Regions from separate parts of the Paenibacillus sp. EKM10P genome, predicted to be linked through region 1. Evidence: riboswitches for the same ligand, from Rfam matches in the RefSeq annotation. Region 1 holds a riboswitch; each other region holds the start of a gene.
What was found. Region 1 has a riboswitch for thiamine pyrophosphate ahead of tenA (thiaminase II). Riboswitches for the same ligand answer to the same signal wherever they lie in the genome.
Positions count from the first base shown of each region.

Region 2: linked by a shared signal. The riboswitch ahead of HFE01_RS24205 (ABC transporter substrate-binding protein) and the one ahead of tenA (thiaminase II) in region 1 are both predicted to bind thiamine pyrophosphate.
Region 3: linked by a shared signal. The riboswitch ahead of HFE01_RS05980 (thiamine phosphate synthase) and the one ahead of tenA (thiaminase II) in region 1 are both predicted to bind thiamine pyrophosphate.

Region 1 is NZ_JAALET010000012.1:99,696-105,719, forward strand. Features, by position in the region: gene HFE01_RS21675 (NAD-dependent malic enzyme) at 1-1,515, shown strand, start outside; TPP riboswitch at 1,585-1,687, shown strand; gene tenA (thiaminase II) at 1,820-2,509, shown strand; gene thiM (hydroxyethylthiazole kinase) at 2,535-3,380, shown strand; gene thiD (bifunctional hydroxymethylpyrimidine kinase/phosphomethylpyrimidine kinase) at 3,377-4,207, shown strand; gene thiE (thiamine phosphate synthase) at 4,204-4,893, shown strand; gene HFE01_RS21700 (winged helix-turn-helix transcriptional regulator) at 5,305-5,646, opposite strand; gene HFE01_RS21705 (arginase family protein) at 5,751-6,024, shown strand, end outside.
Region 2 is NZ_JAALET010000017.1:52,828-58,851, reverse strand. Features, by position in the region: gene HFE01_RS24215 (bifunctional 2',3'-cyclic-nucleotide 2'-phosphodiesterase/3'-nucleotidase) at 1-1,268, opposite strand, end outside; gene HFE01_RS24210 (pyridoxamine 5'-phosphate oxidase family protein) at 1,488-1,922, opposite strand; TPP riboswitch at 2,192-2,301, shown strand; gene HFE01_RS24205 (ABC transporter substrate-binding protein) at 2,497-3,540, shown strand; gene HFE01_RS24200 (MTH1187 family thiamine-binding protein) at 3,767-4,060, shown strand; gene HFE01_RS24195 (ABC transporter permease) at 4,057-4,833, shown strand; gene HFE01_RS24190 (ABC transporter ATP-binding protein) at 4,879-5,832, shown strand; gene HFE01_RS24185 (TatD family hydrolase) at 5,825-6,024, shown strand, end outside.
Region 3 is NZ_JAALET010000002.1:220,914-226,937, forward strand. Features, by position in the region: gene HFE01_RS05960 (ThiF family adenylyltransferase) at 1-36, opposite strand, end outside; gene HFE01_RS05965 (thiazole synthase) at 33-800, opposite strand; gene thiS (sulfur carrier protein ThiS) at 803-1,006, opposite strand; gene thiO (glycine oxidase ThiO) at 1,003-2,151, opposite strand; gene HFE01_RS05980 (thiamine phosphate synthase) at 2,209-2,802, opposite strand; TPP riboswitch at 3,119-3,227, opposite strand; gene HFE01_RS05985 (ABC-F family ATP-binding cassette domain-containing protein) at 3,313-4,866, opposite strand; gene HFE01_RS05990 (cupin domain-containing protein) at 5,554-6,024, opposite strand, start outside.

The DNA.
Region 1 (6,024 bases):
ACCATGCTGCGTAAAAATGCTTCACTTAACGACCTTCATAACCGGAATGTCGTGCTTTACTATCGGCTGCTAACCGACCATTTGAGTGAAATGCTGCCCGTAGTCTACACACCGACTGTAGGAACCGCCATTCAAGAATACAGCCATGAGTACAACCGTCCCGGGGGCGTATATTTATCGATAGATAATCCGAACGGTATCGGACAGGCGTTCTATAATTCCGGCTTACGTAGTGAGGATGTTGACCTGATCGTGGTCACGGATTCAGAAAGTATTTTGGGAATTGGTGACTGGGGTGTCGGGGGAATTAACATTGCTATTGGCAAACTTGCTGTATATACAGCTGCGGCAGGTATTCATCCCGGGCGGGTGCTGCCCATTGTACTGGATGTCGGCACGAATAACGAGAAGCTGCTGAATGATCCGCTATACATCGGAAACCGCCATAAACGAGTTCGCGGAGAAGCCTATCATCAATTTATTGATACCTTTATCAGCAAAACGTTAACACAATTCCCGAAGGCGCTTTTGCATTGGGAGGATGTGGGGAGCGTGAACGCACGCCACATAATAGGGAAATACGGTCAAAACATTCTCACCTTCAATGATGACATCCAGGGCACAGGAGCAGTCACATTAGCTGCGATTGTTTCGGCGGTAGGTGTCACCAAAATTCCGCTACGTGAACAAAAAATACTTGTCTTTGGTCCAGGGGCAGCAGGAATCGGTAACGCCGACCAAATACGGAGCGCTATGATCGAGGACGGGCTTCCTGCAGAAGATTCTTTCAGGTCGTTTTGGGCCTTTGATTATCGTGGGCTATTAACGGACGATATGGAAGATGTACTCGATTATCAGAAACCATATGTGCGTAAAAAGGAAGAAATCAGCTCATGGGCCCGATCGGAAGACGGCAAAATACCGTTGCTGGAGGTCATCCGTCAGGTAAAACCTACAATCTTAATTGGGACTTCCGGTGTAGCGGGTGCCTTTTCTGAAGAGATTATCAAGGAAATGGCAAAGCATGTGGAACGCCCGATCATTATGCCCATGTCCAATCCTACCAATCTGGCTGAAGCGGTACCCGAGGATTTGATACGATGGACTGATGGCAAAGCATTGATTGCTACGGGAAGTCCCTTTGAGCCCGTCAGCTATAACGGTACGAAATTTGAAATTGGACAGGCGAACAATGCCTTTGTTTTCCCGGGACTGGGTCTAGGCGCAATTGTGGTCAAGGCCAAACGAATCACTCCTTCCATGTTTACCGCAGCAGCTGATGCCGTTGCCAACGCCGTAGATTCGAATGAACTTGGCGGCGCACTGCTGCCCCATATTCGAAAATTACGTGATGTTTCGTTTGCGGTTGCGGTTGCGGTAGCAAAGGCCGCAATTCAGGATCAGGTAGCTCAGGCACACCTTCCAGATATTGAGCAAGCCATTCGGGATGCAATGTGGAAACCGGAATATGTGAGGGTCAAAGCCGTGGAAAGTGTAATCCAACACCCTCACTAATCCTTCACTAGGCATAAGCAGTTTGACATAACATAGGAACGAATGTACAGTATTAGTCAAAAGAATAGGAAAGTCCACTAGGGGAGCCATTATGGCTGAGACAAGAATGAATCTTGGACCCTTTGAACCTGATCTAGTTCGTACTAGCGTAGGAAAGTGGAGCCTTCTATATATGGTTTCAGGCGTTTTTGCGCATTGAACCTATGTTGAAGCCGCTCCAGTTTTCGGGGCGGCTTTTTGGCATTGTTCCGAGAGTTGTATCTTACGGGACTTCTTATTCTCCATTTTTGTTGGAGGTGGGGAAATGAGTTTTTCGCAAGAGCTCCGTCAGCAGGCGGATGGCATTTTTCAAGCCATTTATGAGCATCCCTTTGTGAGAGGTATTGCTGAAGGAAATTTAACAAGGGAACAGCTGATTCACTATGTAAAACAAGACTTTGAATATTTGAACGCCTACATGCGGATTTACGGCATCGCGATCTCCAAAAGCACGAGCCGGGAGGATATGGCTGTATTTAACGAACAGATCTCTTTTATTCTCAACAGCGAGGTTCATCCGCATCAAAATTTTTGTGCTATCGCAGGTGTCACCTATGAAGAGATGCAGGGATATCCACTCGCTCCGTCCGCTCATCATTATATCCGCCATATGCTGACCGTCGCACATGAGGGTAGTCTTGGGGAAATCATGGCCGTGCTGCTACCATGTCCATGGACATATCTTGAAATTGGACGCAGGCTAATGGATGAGGTAAGACCGGACGAGTCTCATCCGTTCTATGAGTGGATTTGCTTCTATGGCAACCAAATTGAAGATGTAACCTTCAAATATCGAGAGCGTGTGGATGCTTGGGCGAAAGTCGCCACGGCTGCCGAGCGAGAGCGGATGATTGAGCATTTTATGCTAAGCTGCCAGCTGGAATATATGTTCTGGGATATGGCTTATAAGCAGGAACAATGGCCCGTCCAGATGCGCGCTACGGTCTTGGAATAATCAGTATAGATGAGAGAGGATAAACATGATGAATATATGGGAACAAAGTTATTCGGCGCTCCTGACAAAGGTACAAAACAGCAACCCCCTCGTTCATAATATAACCAATGTGGTGGTCACCAACTTTACAGCCAACGGCCTATATGCACTAGGGGCTTCCCCGGTGATGGCTTATGCACCGGAGGAAGTAGCAGATATGGCCAAAATAGCGGGCGCCGTCGTGTTAAATATCGGTACGCTAAACCGTGAGCTAGTGGATGCCATGATCCTTGCTGGACAATCGGCGAATGCTCACGGTATTCCAGTTCTGTTAGATCCAGTCGGTGCGGGAGCAACTAGTTTTAGAACCGAGTCAGCACTGCGAATCCTAAACGAGGTTAACATCTCACTAGTACGAGGCAATGCAGCCGAAGTCGCTCATCTGATCGGAGAAGCCCGAGAAATTAAAGGGGTAGATGCAGGCGACAGTGCTGACAGCAGTAATGTCGATCTGGCAGTTCGGGCTGCGCAAACGCTCCATACCATGGTTGTCATCACTGGAAAAGAGGACGTCATCACCGATGGGGTTGAAGTACGATTGATTAGTGGCGGAGACGCGCTGCTTACGAAGGTAACCGGAACAGGCTGCCTGCTGACCTCTGTGTTGGGTGCCTTTGCAGCAGTTGAACCCAACCTGCTGCTCGCAGGCACAGCAGGTTTAGCATTTTACAGTGCAGCAGCTTCTCGAGCCGCAGCGCATACCGCAAAGCTGGGACCGGGCAGCTTCCAGATTGCCTTTCTCGACGAGCTTGCCAAACTACATACTGGTTCGCTAGAGGGGCATGTCACGATCCGTGAAGCTGGAACAACTACAACAGGTGGTGCGCGATGAGAGACGTGCATGTACCGAGAGCGCTGACGATTGCCGGTTCAGACAGTGGCGGCGGGGCTGGAATTCAAGCCGATCTCAAAACCTTTCAGGAGCTTGGCGTATACGGCATGTCAGCTATTACGGCCATAACGGTACAAAATACTTTGGGAGTTCACGGTGTATATCCGCTGCCACAGGAAGCAACAGCGCAACAGATCGAAGCTGTAGGATCAGATCTTGGAGTCGACGCCCTAAAGACTGGCATGCTGTTTGATGCAGGCATCATCCGTCTTGTGGCCGAGCAGATCCGAAAGTTCGGCTGGGAAAAGGTTGTCGTCGATCCTGTAATGATTGCCAAAGGGGGTGCAAAGCTGCTGCAACCAGAAGCGGTGCAAGCTTTGAACGACGACCTGCTCCCCTTGGCACTGGTCGTCACACCAAATATCCCGGAAGCGGAGGCCTTAACCGGGATAAGCATTCGTACGATGGAAGGACGCCGGGAAGCTGCGAGACATATTAGTAGCCGGGGTCCCAAATTCGTTGTGATCAAGGGCGGCCACGATGAGGAGAGCGAAAACAGCGGTCAGGTCATTGACCTGCTATTTGACGGAACTGCCTTTACAGAGCTGGGCGGCAAGCGGGTGCGAACTGTCCACACACACGGAACAGGATGTACGTTCTCAGCAGCGATTACCGCTGAATTAGGGAAAGGCGTGTCTGTACCGGAAGCTATTTTGAATGGAAGAGCCTTCATTCAGGCGGCGATTGAAGATACATTGTATTTGGGCCAGGGACACGGTCCAACCAATCATTGGGCCTACCGCCGTCGTCAGGAGATACTCCAATGAGCGGTCGAATATTACCTGAGATCATGCGCCGGCATTTACAGATGTATCTGGTTGTTGGAAGCGTGAACTGCCTCGCGGAACCAAATCGGGTCGTGCAGGAGGCTCTTGCTGGCGGCACAACCATGATCCAGTTCCGGGAAAAGGGCCGTAGCGCGTTAACAGGGGTGCCTATGTTTGAACTTGCGCGTCAGCTACAAGATCTGTGCCACCACGCTGGTATCCCCTTTATCGTCAATGACGATGTGGAGCTGGCTCTTGAGCTCAACGCCGACGGTGTTCACATCGGTCAGGACGATGAATCGGCTGATTCTGTGCGTACGCGGATCGGAAACCGAATCCTTGGCGTCTCCGCCCATACGATTGAGGAAGCTCGTCGAGCCATTCTGCAAGGTGCGGACTACCTCGGCGTCGGCCCCATCTATCCCACCATCTCAAAGGATGATGCTCATGCGGTGCAGGGTCCAGCCATTTTGCATGAGATGCGCAAAGCGGGAATTGATCTGCCCATCGTCGGGATCGGTGGCATTACGATAGACCGTGTGGAGGAAGTGGTAAGTGCGGGTGCCGATGGTGTAGCGGTGATTTCGGCTGTGACGCAGGCAAAACAGATTCGAGCTGCTGCAGAGGAACTAAAGAAAAAGGTAGTGCTAAGCATCAAACATCCGGGGATGTCCCAAAAGCTATAAAATGCTATGTCCCTTCCTTCACCCCATTATGTCACTTTTATTGTTTACGCAAGAGCCTCATTTCCACTAATAAAGTAGAAATGAGGCTCTGTGTTGTCATAAAATTAATCTTTTACAGCTTGATTTCTTGTGTTCTTTTTCTCAGCAATAAGTAATCCTAGCAAAATGTACCCCCTGTACAATATCCCCATGAACAGAACAATACCAACGATTGAAACAAGAATAAGTAGAATATTCGCTACAAATAAAATAATTGCCATAGTCAAAAATATCCCCCCCAAAAGATACTGATTTTTAAGCTTCCTATCCCCAGTACACTTGAGCTTGTAGAATACCTGATTAACTATAAATATATGTCAATCGTCTTTTCTAATATTCGTATAGCATTCGAAAGCAATTAAAAAACGAAACTTAATTATATTGATTTTTGGTTCCCCATTCACATAACCCTTCCAAAACAGGCAATAGTGTTTCCGCTTTTTCTGTAAGACTGTACTCAACTTTAGGTGGAACTTGGGGGTACTCTTTCCGATTCACCAGACCATCCGCTTCCAATTCTTTTAGCTGTGAACTCAATGTTTTATAAGTAATAGCTCCGATTTGTCTTTTCAGATCATTAAAGCGAACCACTTGGTTTTCGGCCAGAAGGTAAATAATAACCATTTTCCATTTACCACCAATAACTGACACTGTATAACCAAAAGGTGTATCTTGAATGTTTTTAACTTTACCTTTAAATTCAGCCATACTCATATTCACACTATCCTTTCGGGTAGTACCTATCAAATTAGTGCGTACTACGTTTTTATTTGCGTTCAGTTTATACTAACCGTAATTTGAAGTAAAGGAGAGAAAATATGACTAAAACAATACGCCTGTTAATGCCGCAATGGCAAGGAGGAAACAATCCTAACTACTCTTTTGGAGCTGAACTGCTGGCTTGGCTAGCCCCAGACAATGATCAACCCCTTATTCATGTTCCAGTTCAAGCTTATGATGGAACTCCGCTTGCCAACGAGAACGGTATGTATGGGAGAAAACAGCTACTTGAACAATTAGAGGCTGCTCAACATATCATTGACGCTCATAAGCCAGATCGCATTGTAATGTTTGGTGGTGACTGCTTAGTCG
Region 2 (6,024 bases), on a different contig from region 1:
GGGAGATTTTCATATTCGGTTCCTTTAAGATGGTTTTGAACATACCATTTCTGTGCATTTGTCACAATTTGAATGGACGGGTCATCCTGTACTAATGCAAAATAGCTGGTAATCGGTGCAGTCGTTGTTCCGACAGGTTGACGAACATAATCCAGCGTTCCTTGATGCTCTTCTTTGATCGCATCAATCAGTTTAAATTCAGGAGTAAACTGCACAGACTGATTGGTAGTACTCACAACTGGACGCACTTGAGACTGAGAGTTGATTACGTTCCACTCGTCTTTCTTCTTTTCTAGGCTCAGGTCAATAATCCCCAGATCCTTACCCCATGAAGAAGCTTCCACGGCCGGCACGCCATTAATGGTTCCTCTATCCAGATCTACACCCTTCATATCTTTAAAATCAGGGCCAGGGAAAGATTTATGAGCATGCCCAAACAGAATCGCGTTAATTCCGTCCACCTGGCTCAAATACTTAACGGCATTCTCCATCATTGGTGTTTGCGGCACATCCTCATAGCCTGTATGTGCAAGCACAACAATAATGTCAGCACCTTCTGTTTTCATTTGTGGAATAAACTTTTTGGCTGTTTCCACGATATCCTTTGTAACGACCTTATCCTTCAAATTAGCTTCATCCCACTGCATAATTTGAGGTGTTACTAGACCGATGACACCCACTCTGAGTGTATGCTCTTCGCCTTTCTCATCTGTTACTGTTTTATCAAGAATCTGATAAGGGGTAAAATAATTTTTAGTAGCTTGACCCCCTTTATCAACATAAACGTTCGCATTTACGTAAGGAAAATCAGCACCCTTGAGCGATTTGTCCAGAAAGTCGAGACCGTAGTTAAATTCGTGGTTGCCGACAGTAGCCGCATCATAGCCCATCAAGTTCATCATCTTATAGACCGGATGAACACCGCCTTCTTTCTCAAAGGTTTTGTTGCGGGCCATATAATCGTCTAATGGATTGCCCTGCAGCAAATCACCGTTATCGAACAGCATGCTGTTTCTTGTTTCACTACGCGCTTGTTGGATCAAGCTTGCTGTCCTAATCAAGCCATATTCGTTGGTTTCTTTGTCCGAATAATAATCATAATTCATGAGCGCTCCATGAATATCCGTTGTCTCCATGATCCGCAAATTCACCGTAGCGCTATCGCGAGAATTGCTAGCTGCCCAGGATGGAGCGGCTGAAAACACCAGTAGGCTACAAGCTACAACTGCTGCTGTAAACCCTTTAAACCAATTTTTACGAAATAACAAAATATACCCCTCCTCATTAAGGTGTATGCCTCATATACATACTTTTGCACATATATGTAAGCTTTGAACCCACCATTCCTATTTTAATCCAACGCCAGACAAAAGAGTAGTCATTTGCTTAAAATATTTATGAAAAAATAATTATTTTGCGTATAAAAAAAAGCCAATAAATCTCCTGAAAAAGTTGGAAATTTACTGGCTTGTCCGTTTATATTGTTTCTATTTCGTCCACACCTGGCGCTCCGTTTGTTGACTCACGTACTCAATACGAGTCGGATTGACGTCTAAGATGACATAATCGGGATCATCTGGTCCGGAAAACCATTTTTTCAGAGAATCATTCCACACTTGTTTGCGTAACCCCTCATCAGCTGTAATCTGGACGGTAGCCTCCACTTCCAAGACTTCCTTCGTGCCACCCACTTCATAGCCCAGCAGCAGATAAGCATTCGGATTGTCCTTTAGCTCATCCACTTTATGTGTTTTGCGATCCGTCGCCAGATGAATGTTCATTCCATCGTTAAAAAGGGCCATATAGCGTACTTTCGGTTTTCCGCCCTCAACCGTACCTAACGAGCAAAATTTGTTGTTATCCAAAGCCTTCACAATGGCTTGTTCCAGCTGACTGCGATCCAGTGTCTCCGTTTTACCCACAGTACAACAACTCCTTTTTACGAATTAGAATTCTATAGGGCTATGCCACTTGGCACCAGCTCTCCTAAACATACAGTGTAGCTGTTCTGAAAATAACATGACCGAAACAGATCTGAATGATTCATGTCCATTTTCAGATCAAAGCTCACAGTAAAAGTGTACCCTGTCGTTCGACAAATGAACCGTGAGCACTCCCTCAAGGCTGGACAGACCTGCTTTCAAGGCATATAATCGTCGTAGTAAACCCGAATAAACGAACCCATTAAACCATACAATGCCAGGGGTGCTGGAATCGGCCGGCTGAGAGTGTGTCCCAAGACACTGACCCTTACAACCTGATCTGGGTAATGCCAGCGTAGGAATGCTTAAGCAAGATGTGCCTTTTATTAAAACAGGACATCCCTTACTTTGGTATATACAAGCGCAAGCGTCCCGGAATCTCGGGACGCTTTTTTTGTTGAAGATAAAGTTGTTGGAAAGATTGCTTCCGGCAGATGTGATTTTTGTGAAAATGGGGAATATAAACTGTCTGATTGGACGGATAACGGGTAATTAAAAAGGAGAGAACACAACGATGAAGCGCATGAAAATGTTAAGCCTGGGTCTGATCAGTCTGTGGCTCATGGCTATGACTCTGACCGCTTGCGGCGGCAATCCCCCTACATCTCAAAAGGAGGTTCCTGCTGCCGACACTTCAACGTCTACCTCGGCAAAGGGGCTCAAAGATGTTAAAGTCGTGCTCGACTGGACACCCAATACGAATCACACGGGACTCTATGTCGCCAAGGACAAAGGATTTTACGAAAAAGCAGGCTTGAATGTCCAAATTGTTCAACCAGGTTCAGGCGGAGCCGACCAAATGGTTGCTTCGAATGCTGCACCTTTTGGTATCAGCTATCAAGAAGGCGTCACTCAGGCTCGTATCCAAGGCGTACCGCTCGTATCCATCGCTGCGGTGATTCAGCATAACACCTCTGGCTTCGCAGCCCCGGTAGACCGCGAAATTAAAAGCCCGAAAGACTTCGAGGGTAAAAGCTACGGCGGCTGGGGTTCTCCTGTAGAAGAAGCGGTCATGAAATCCATCATGGATTCAGACCAAGGTGATGTGAGCAAAGTGAAAATCGTCAATATGGGCAATGCAGACTATTTTACAGCCGTGAAGCGGGATATTGACTTTGCCTGGATTTTCTACGCATGGACCGGGATTGAGGCCGAGCTTCGAGGCGAGCCCTTGGATATGCTGTATGTAAAAGATTATTCCAAAAGTCTCGATTACTATACACCTGTAATTGTGAGCAATGAACAGACGATAAAAAACGATCCTGACCTAGTCAAAGCGTTCATGGACGCTACTGCACAAGGCTATGAATACACTATCGCCCATCCAGAAGAAGCGGCGAATATCTTAACTAAAGCTGTGCCAGAGCTGGACAAAAAACTGGTACTTGCTAGCCAAAAATGGCTAAGCCCGCGTTATCAGGACGATGCCACGCAATGGGGTTTACAAAAAGCAGAGGTATGGCAAAACTACTCGGATTGGATGTATGAACGCAAGCTGCTCAGCAAACCTTTGGAAGTCGATAAGGCCTTCACAAACGACTTCTTGCCCAAGCGTTGATCATTTTGTTAAAACGCTAAATAAGACTGGACTAGAGAAGTGAACGAAGCGCAAATACGCGCTTTGTGTGTAAAAATGCCACACAACCTATCAAAAAACTAAAGTGCTTTTAAGGCGGTTGGTAGCGGAGCGGTTCATTTGAATCTGGAGAAGCGAAGCGGTCTCCCCGCCTTAAACCAATTTATTTTCCTAATAATTTGAACAAAAAAGGACAGGTGAAATTCACATGGCTAATACACTGCTCAGCATTCAAGTAATCCCTAAAACTCCTAATAACGAAGACTCTTATCCATATGTAGACAAGGCGATTGAGGTCATCCAGCGTTCCGGTGTCAAACATCAGGTGAATCCATTGGACACTACAATGGAGGGCGAATTGGACGAATTGCTGAAAGTCGTCAAAGACATGCATGAGGCCTTGACGGAAGCTGGCAGTCCCAGCGTCATTTCACAGATCAAAATTGCACATAACCCACAGGGCATCAGCATGAACAAGCTGACCGAGAAGTATCGCCCATGAATCCGAAAGGCAAGAACGCATCCTGGTGGAAAAGCGTATGGCCGCCCCTTGTGGCGGTCCTCTTCTTTTTAGCGGCTTGGCAGGGAGCGGTTTACTATTTACATATTGAATCCTGGCTGCTGCCAGCTCCATCCCTAATCGTACAAGAGGGCATGGCGCAATCGGCGTTGCTTGGCACCCATACATGGGCTACGGTTCGCCTGACGCTTGCGGGATTTGCTATAGGGACAGCAACGGGACTGCTGATCGCCATCGTTCTTCATACGATTCCTTTTCTCAAATCTGCTCTATACCCGCTCTTGATCCTTAGCCAAAACATTCCGATTATCGCCCTCGGTCCGTTGCTCATGGTATGGTTCGGTTTTGGCGTGCTGCCCAAGCTTATGGTCATTACATTAGTATGCTTTTTTCCCGTGGCTGTAGCAGCCATGGACGGGCTGACACGGACAGACCGTATGATGATGAACTACATGCGGATGTCGGGTGCAAGCCGCAGGGCTATTTTTCTAAAACTAGAGCTGCCACACTCCCTGCCACAAGTCTTCTCTGGCATTAAAATCGCTGCTACCTACAGTGTGATGGGCGCGATTATTGCCGAATGGATTGGGGCCAGTGAAGGAATTGGATATTATATGTTGCTGCAAAAGTCTGCCTATCGTACGGATCTCATTTTTGCCGCTATCGGTATTATTGTTGCACTCAGCTTGCTGATGTTTGTCGTTATTTTACTACTGGAGAAATGGTTGGTTCGCTGGAAACCTGATCAAGAATAACATCCACATATTGCATTAAAGCATCAATGAAAGGACGTGGCATATATGAGTCTGCATCCGACTGACTTGACATCACCACCCGTCGCTGATGAACAGCAACAAGCCGGAGAACTGCAGGTAATGACGCCTGCCCCTCCTGCTTTGGAATTGGACGGGATCAGCCTCGCCTTCCGGGAAAAGCGAAGCTCACTGCCTGTACTACAGGATGTATCCCTTACCGTTAAGCCAGGCGAATTTGTCTCCCTCATTGGTCCGTCAGGCAGTGGCAAAAGTACGCTGTTTCACATCATCGGCGGGCTGCTCAAGCCGCAGCAGGGACGTATTCGTATGCATGGACAGGACGTGACTGGTGAACGCGGTCATATTAGCTATATGCCGCAGCAGCCCGCCCTTTTCCCGTGGCGCACCACGCTGGACAACATACTGCTCGGGCAGGAAAACGCACCGCGAAAGGATGCAGCAGCAGAGTCCCGATACGTCAGCGAACGTGAACGGCGCAAAGAAGCCTTGCAATGGCTTGAGCAGGTTGGGCTGGGCAAGTTCGCAAAGGCGTATCCGCATACGCTATCTGGTGGCATGCAGCAACGTGCGGCCTTTCTCCGCGCCCTGCTTAGCCCGCAGGAATTAATGCTGCTGGATGAGCCGTTCAGCGCACTCGATGCGCTGACACGTGCAGACATGCAGCAATGGTTATTGCGGATGTGGGAGAAGAACCGCCGCTCTGTGCTGTTCATTACCCACAGCATTGAAGAAGCTCTGTTGCTCTCCGACCGCATTTATGTGCTATCGGCACGACCTGCTTCAGTGATGCATGTCGTAGACGTTCCTTTTCCTCGCCCGCGTAGGGAAGAAATCACCCTCGATCCACGCTTTATGGAATGGAAGCGGACCATGACTGGCTGGATGCGTGAGGAAAAGCACAAACTGGACGGCGATATGGACACCGCTGAAAGTGTCCGTAAAAACACCTCTGACGGCGGGGTAAACCATTATGAATGATTGGAATGTGCACTCTGCATTGAGATTGAACGCGACAGCAACTGTTCCCTTAATCGACGCACACATTCATGTAGACAGCTACCCACCTGAACAACAGGAGCTATTGCTCGCTTCGCTTGTCGACAACCATGTAGAAGCCATCGTAGCTGTGTCCATGCATCTCGCCTCCAGTCAAGCCAACTTGCGCCTGGC
Region 3 (6,024 bases), on a different contig from region 1:
TGGTGTTCCAGCACCGGATTTTTCAGATATCCTCATCCTTGAACCATGCCTTCTGTTGGGCTGCTCGCTGAAGCATATCGTTTTACAGGTATCATCCCTGCCTCAAAACCATATCTGCCTGCACGCACAGCCAGCTTCATGGCCTCAGCCATTTTCACAGGGTTCTTCGCTCCCGACACAGCTGTATTTAGGAGAACACCATCTGCTCCCAACTGCATCGCCATTGCTGCGTCACCAGGTGAGCGAATACCTGCATCGACGATAACCGGAACTTCTGCTTGCTCAATAATTAACTCTAATGAAAACGGATTGAGCAAACCATGTCCTGTACCAATCGGTGAGGCACCAGGCATAATGGCATGTACTCCAAGCTCTTGCAGCCTCTTTGCTAGTATCACATCATCCGATATGTAGGGCAGTACGACAAAGCCTTCCTCTAGCAGTTTTTCACTAGCCTTCAACGTTTCAAAAGGGTCAGGCAACAGCGTTTTGCTATCCCCAATGACTTCCACCTTAATCATGTCGCACAAGCCAGAGGCTTTTGCCAACTTGGCAATACGGATTGCCTCTTCTGCTGTTGTTGCTCCTGCTGTGTTGGGAAGAAGTGTATACCGGCTCAAATCTAGCGTATCAAGAAAATGTTGCTTATCCCGTTCCTCCAAATTCAGTCTGCGCACAGCGAACGTTAATATTTCCGTCTCAGCAGCCTCTACAGCCTGGGATTGGATATCCAGATCCGAAAATTTCCCTGTTCCCAGCAACAACCTTGAGGTAAATGATGCTTTTCCAATGGTTAACATGATCAACCGCCTCCTACAAAATGTACGATTTCTAGGCAATCTCCATCCTTAAGTACCGTCTCATGATGATCTTCACGGGTCAATATATGCCGATTCAGCTCTACCACTACGGTTTTCACCTTTAAATCAAGTTCATGCAGCAATTGATCCACATGAGTGATTCGATTAGAAATGGTCATGCTCTGTCCGTTAATGATCAGCTTCATAAGCTTTCCTCCTTGAGGAGTTCAGAAGAAAATTTGCTTATTCCAAGTCCAGCCGCATCAGCCCCTTTAAGCATAGCTGCCATCGCTCGCCCAGTCGCATCACTAAGCAAGACACCGTTACGATAATGCCCGACTGCAGCATAGACGCCCTCTACTCCAGGAACAGGGCCAATGAAAGGACGCTCCGCAGCTGCCTGTGGACGTAAGCCCGCCCAAGCACGTATAAAAGAAGCTTCTTGTACACGCGGCAACCAGGCAGATGCACGTACTAACAGTCCTTTTAAGCCTCCTACGGTCACCTCTTTGTCATATTGATGTGGAAGACTCGTAGCCCCAATCCAAAGCTCGTTATTCTGTTTAGGCACGAGGTAAACATCATCGGCATAAATGGTATAATCCAACGGATGGTCCTTCAAGGAGACTGATACCACTTCACCCTTGACTGGATAAAGAGGATAATCAAATCCAATTTGTTCTAGCAATTTCAAGCTGTCCAAGCCTGCGGCAATCACGACCTGATCGCAGGAAAAAAATCCACTATCCGTTCGCACACCGCAAACTCGGCCGTCCTGTATGATCAGTTCCTCAGCATGAGTTCCAGACCATATTGTTGCTCCCAGCACCGCAGCTGCCCCTGCATAAGCACGGCAAAGCTGAACAGGGGCCACTTGTGTCTCCTTTGATCGGTATATAGCCCCAATTACTTGATCTGCCAAGCCCGGAATCCGTCGAGCCAATTCCCTGGCATCCCACCAAATAGGGCTATCATCCTCTCGGATATTCGCAGCATTCCAGCGCCTTTGGCCCTCTGCTTCTGAACGAAAAGGGGTCACAAAACCTTCTGTACGAAAATCAACTGAAATACCCGATAAACGCTCCAAATCACAGACAAGGTCAGGGAATGCATCTCGACTTGCGCGAGCAAATCGCGCCAGCTCAAGGTCTGAGAACTCTTCGCTTTCCGCTGCCAGCATTCCCGCCGCTGCTCCTGATGCTCCCTCACCGGGGATCCATCGTTCCAGCATAATTGTACTTCGTCCCTCCTTAGCCACATGATAAGCAATGGCACTGCCGATCACACCTCCGCCTATGACCAAGCATTCTGCGTGTCCTATTGCTTTTTTCTCTGTATGTGTCTTTGACATATGTTCCGTGTCTCCTCTCCGGTGAGCATTCTGCTTTCCCTTCGTCTCGTTTTCTTGCTACAGGTCGCGAACTACAAGATTTACCATTCGCCTATATTCCATCGCTGCTGCAACGGGTGACTCTGCTTCCCATATACCAGACATCACCGCAATTCCGCTTGCTCCGGCATGATAGAGCTCTGGAACATGATGAGGTTGTATGCCTCCCAGCGCTATCACCGGAATGGCCGACAATCTGCAAATGCGTTCAAGCTGTGCTACACCCCGCGGTACAAGACCGGCCTTACAATAGGTCTCATATACATGACCAAATAGTACATAGTCTGCTCCCCCCTGCTCAGCGGTCTGCACCTCCTCCAAGGAATGTACAGACACTCCACAGCGTGTACCCACTGGAAGCAGACTTTTCGCATCCATCACAGATAACCCATTAGCTGGTAGCTGGACAGCTCTTGCCAAGGTAAGTAAAGCTACGTCCATACGGTCATTTACTACAATTTGCTGCAAAGGAACTTCCTGCTCGATCATGCTACGAGTCAAAGAAAGCAAAGCAGAGGCACCCTTCTGTTTCGAACGTGCGTGTACATAATGAATATAAGGACAAATAGCGGCAGCCACTTTGGGTACATCCACACAGGAGACACTTTCCATCGTAATTACGTGTAATTCGATCTCATTTTCACCTCACTTGGACTAAAAAATATAAAATAATCGTATAAGCTGAACTATATTGTTGCAGCTCCCTATTGGGTAATATCATACGGAGCCAGCCACATGTACCAGCAATAATGAAAGGAGATCATATGTAAATCCGTCTACGGAAGCTCGAACAAATGAAGATGAACGAAACGCAAAAAGCCACTTCCCAAAGGAAGTGGCTTGACAAACGTTCAAAATCGAACGGACTATTATATCCGTAAACGTATATCGTTCCCTGCGCAAACAAAAGTAAAGAGCTACTACCTTGTTTGTACAGTACTCACTTCCCTACGCTGGCATAACCCAGATCAGGTACAAAGGGTCCGAAATCCATTTATTTCGTCTCAGCCGCATGGGCGGCTCCCCTAGTGTGACTATTTTATTGTATCAGCTAAAGATAGCTTAGCATATTTTCCTAATTCTGCAAACCCCACCTTGTGTGAAATCTGTCAGAACTGGATTTTAGTTAACTTTACTAGACCACTCTTCTACATTCCACGTTTTGGTTACCCAATCCTCGTAAAAGTCCGGTTCGTGGGATACAAGCAATACGGTCCCTTTGTATTCCTTCAAAGCGCGTTTGAGTTCATCCTTTGCTTTGACATCCAAGTGGTTGGTAGGCTCATCAAACAGTACCCAGTTGCTCTCACGCATTAACAGTTTACAAAGGCGAACTTTAGCCTGTTCTCCACCACTAAGCGCAGACAAAGGCCGGGTGATATGCTCATTCTTCAAACCACAGCGCGCCAAATGCGCTCGTACTTCATGCTGATTCAAATGCGGAAATTCATTCCATACATCGTCAATCGGTGTAATTTTCTCCGCCTTTACTTCCTGTTCAAAATAAGCAGGCTGCAAGAAATCCCCTTGATAGGTTTTTCCGCTGATTGGAGGTATTTTCCCGAGAATGGTTTTGAGCAACGTAGACTTACCAACACCATTGCAGCCAACAATTGCGATCTTTTCGCCACGTTCGATCGTCATGGACATTTTAGGCAAAAGGGCATGAGTGTAGCCAATTTCAAAATCAATACCCTCAAAAACCGTTTTCCCGCTCGCACGGGCTTCTTTGAACTGAAAGGTTGGCTTTGCAGCTTCTTCAGGCTTATCAATACGTTCGATCCGATCAAGCTGCTTTTCACGGCTTTTTGCACGGCCTGATGTAGATGCGCGCGCTTTATTGCGCTGAATAAAATCTTCCTGTTTCTTAATATATTCCTGCTGCTTCTCATATGCATCAATATGCTGTGCTTTGTTCAGATCCGCCATTTCAAGAAACTTTTCATAGTTAGCTGAATAGCGGGTCATCTTAGCAAATTCAAGATGGTAGATTACATTAACGACTTGGTTCATAAATTCAGTATCATGTGAGATGAGGATAAAGGCATAGGGATAATCCTTCAAATATCGCGTAAGCCATTCAATATGCTCCACATCCAAATAGTTGGTAGGCTCATCCAGCAGCAATACATTTGGCTTTTCCAACAGCAACTTAGCAAGAAGCACCTTTGTCCGTTGCCCACCACTAAGTGCTGCTACATCCCGATCCAGTCCGATGGCAGAGAGACCTAATCCATTCGCCATTTCTTCAACCTTCACATCAATGAGGTAAAAATCCCCCATATCCAATTGCTCTTGAATTTCTCCCATCTGTTCCAGCAAAACTTCCAACTCTTCGGGAGAAGCCTCTCCCATTTTGTCTGTAATTTGCATCATTTCCTTTTCTAGTTCCAACAAAGGAAGAAAAGCGTCTTTTAATACATCACGTACTGTTTTGCCCGGCGTCAGCTTGGTGTGCTGATCCAGATAGCCATAACGTACACGTGGAGTCCATTCCACTTTGCCTTCATCTTTAAGCAATTTTCCAGTCAGAATGTTCATGAGTGTCGATTTACCAACACCATTAGCTCCTACCAATCCTACACGTTCCCCCGCAAGTAATCGAAAGGAAACATTTTTAAATAATGCACGGTCCCCAAAGTTGTGGGATACATTTTCTACAGTCAATAAACTCATAAGCTGTTTTTGGCTCCTTATTGTCATCGGCACTGCCGAGTGTTCTTATTTCATCAATCTTTCGTTTCTTTCAAAGCTTTATTGTAGCACATTCGGCACCCTTATCGGAACATTGAAAACAGCGAATTTTAAGGTTTTCAGATGGATAGGCCTAAAAAAAGAAAGCCAGCTAATGTTAGTCAAGGGTTCCACCAACATTTTAATGAAAATATACACTAAGGACATGGCTTATTTTTCTTGCCCTCCTTACCCTTATTAAACCGGATTTGAAAGTAGTAGAAATTGATATTGGCCAACTTGATATTGGTCAACTCGCTTCCCAAAAGTCGGTAAATAGCAACGTATTGACAATCAATATGTCTTGAAGGTTTTTCGCTTGCTAAATCATATAGAATTAGCGCTTAAGCTCCTCTTCGGTAGGTACATAAGGAGTTTCTTTGCTTCTTTTGGCAATTTAAGCTTCAAGCTTAGTTCTAAAATGTTGGAACAGCGTTGAAGTAAGTATACATAAGCTTACAATTCCAAATAATGAATACCTTAATAATTGATAAGTTCTAATAACAATTAAAAAACAGAACTCTATGTAGACAGTCCTCATGAGTATCGAAGGAATAATAAAATGGAGAAAATGTAATTATCCCGGCCTGGGTTCCGGACCGGGAAGAAATAAAATATAATTGGATTTATTTATCTTTCAGCAGACATGGCAATTTCTTTTGATTCATGAACTGTTCCAAATGGATGCTCAGGCGGTGCATAGATAACGTATATCTTAAGGGGCATATTTCCTGTATTAATTACATTGTGCCATTTTCCAGCAGGTATCATAATTGCATAGCCATCATAGGCCATCACTTGAAAATCTAATTGGTCTTTCCTATCCCCCATTTGAACAAGTCCCTGACCTTCTTCAATACGTATGAATTGATCAGTTGTTGGATGAGCTTCTAAACCGATATCATCGCCAACATTAATGCTCATTAGAGTCACTTGTAAATGTTTTCCTGTCCATATAGCGGTACGATAATTTTTGTTTTGTTTTGCAGCCTGGTCCATATTCACTACAAATGGACTTTGTCCATAATCTCTTAATATTATCTTTTCATAGAGATTACTGTCGTTATTATACCAATTGTAGTATTGAGGATCATAACTCCG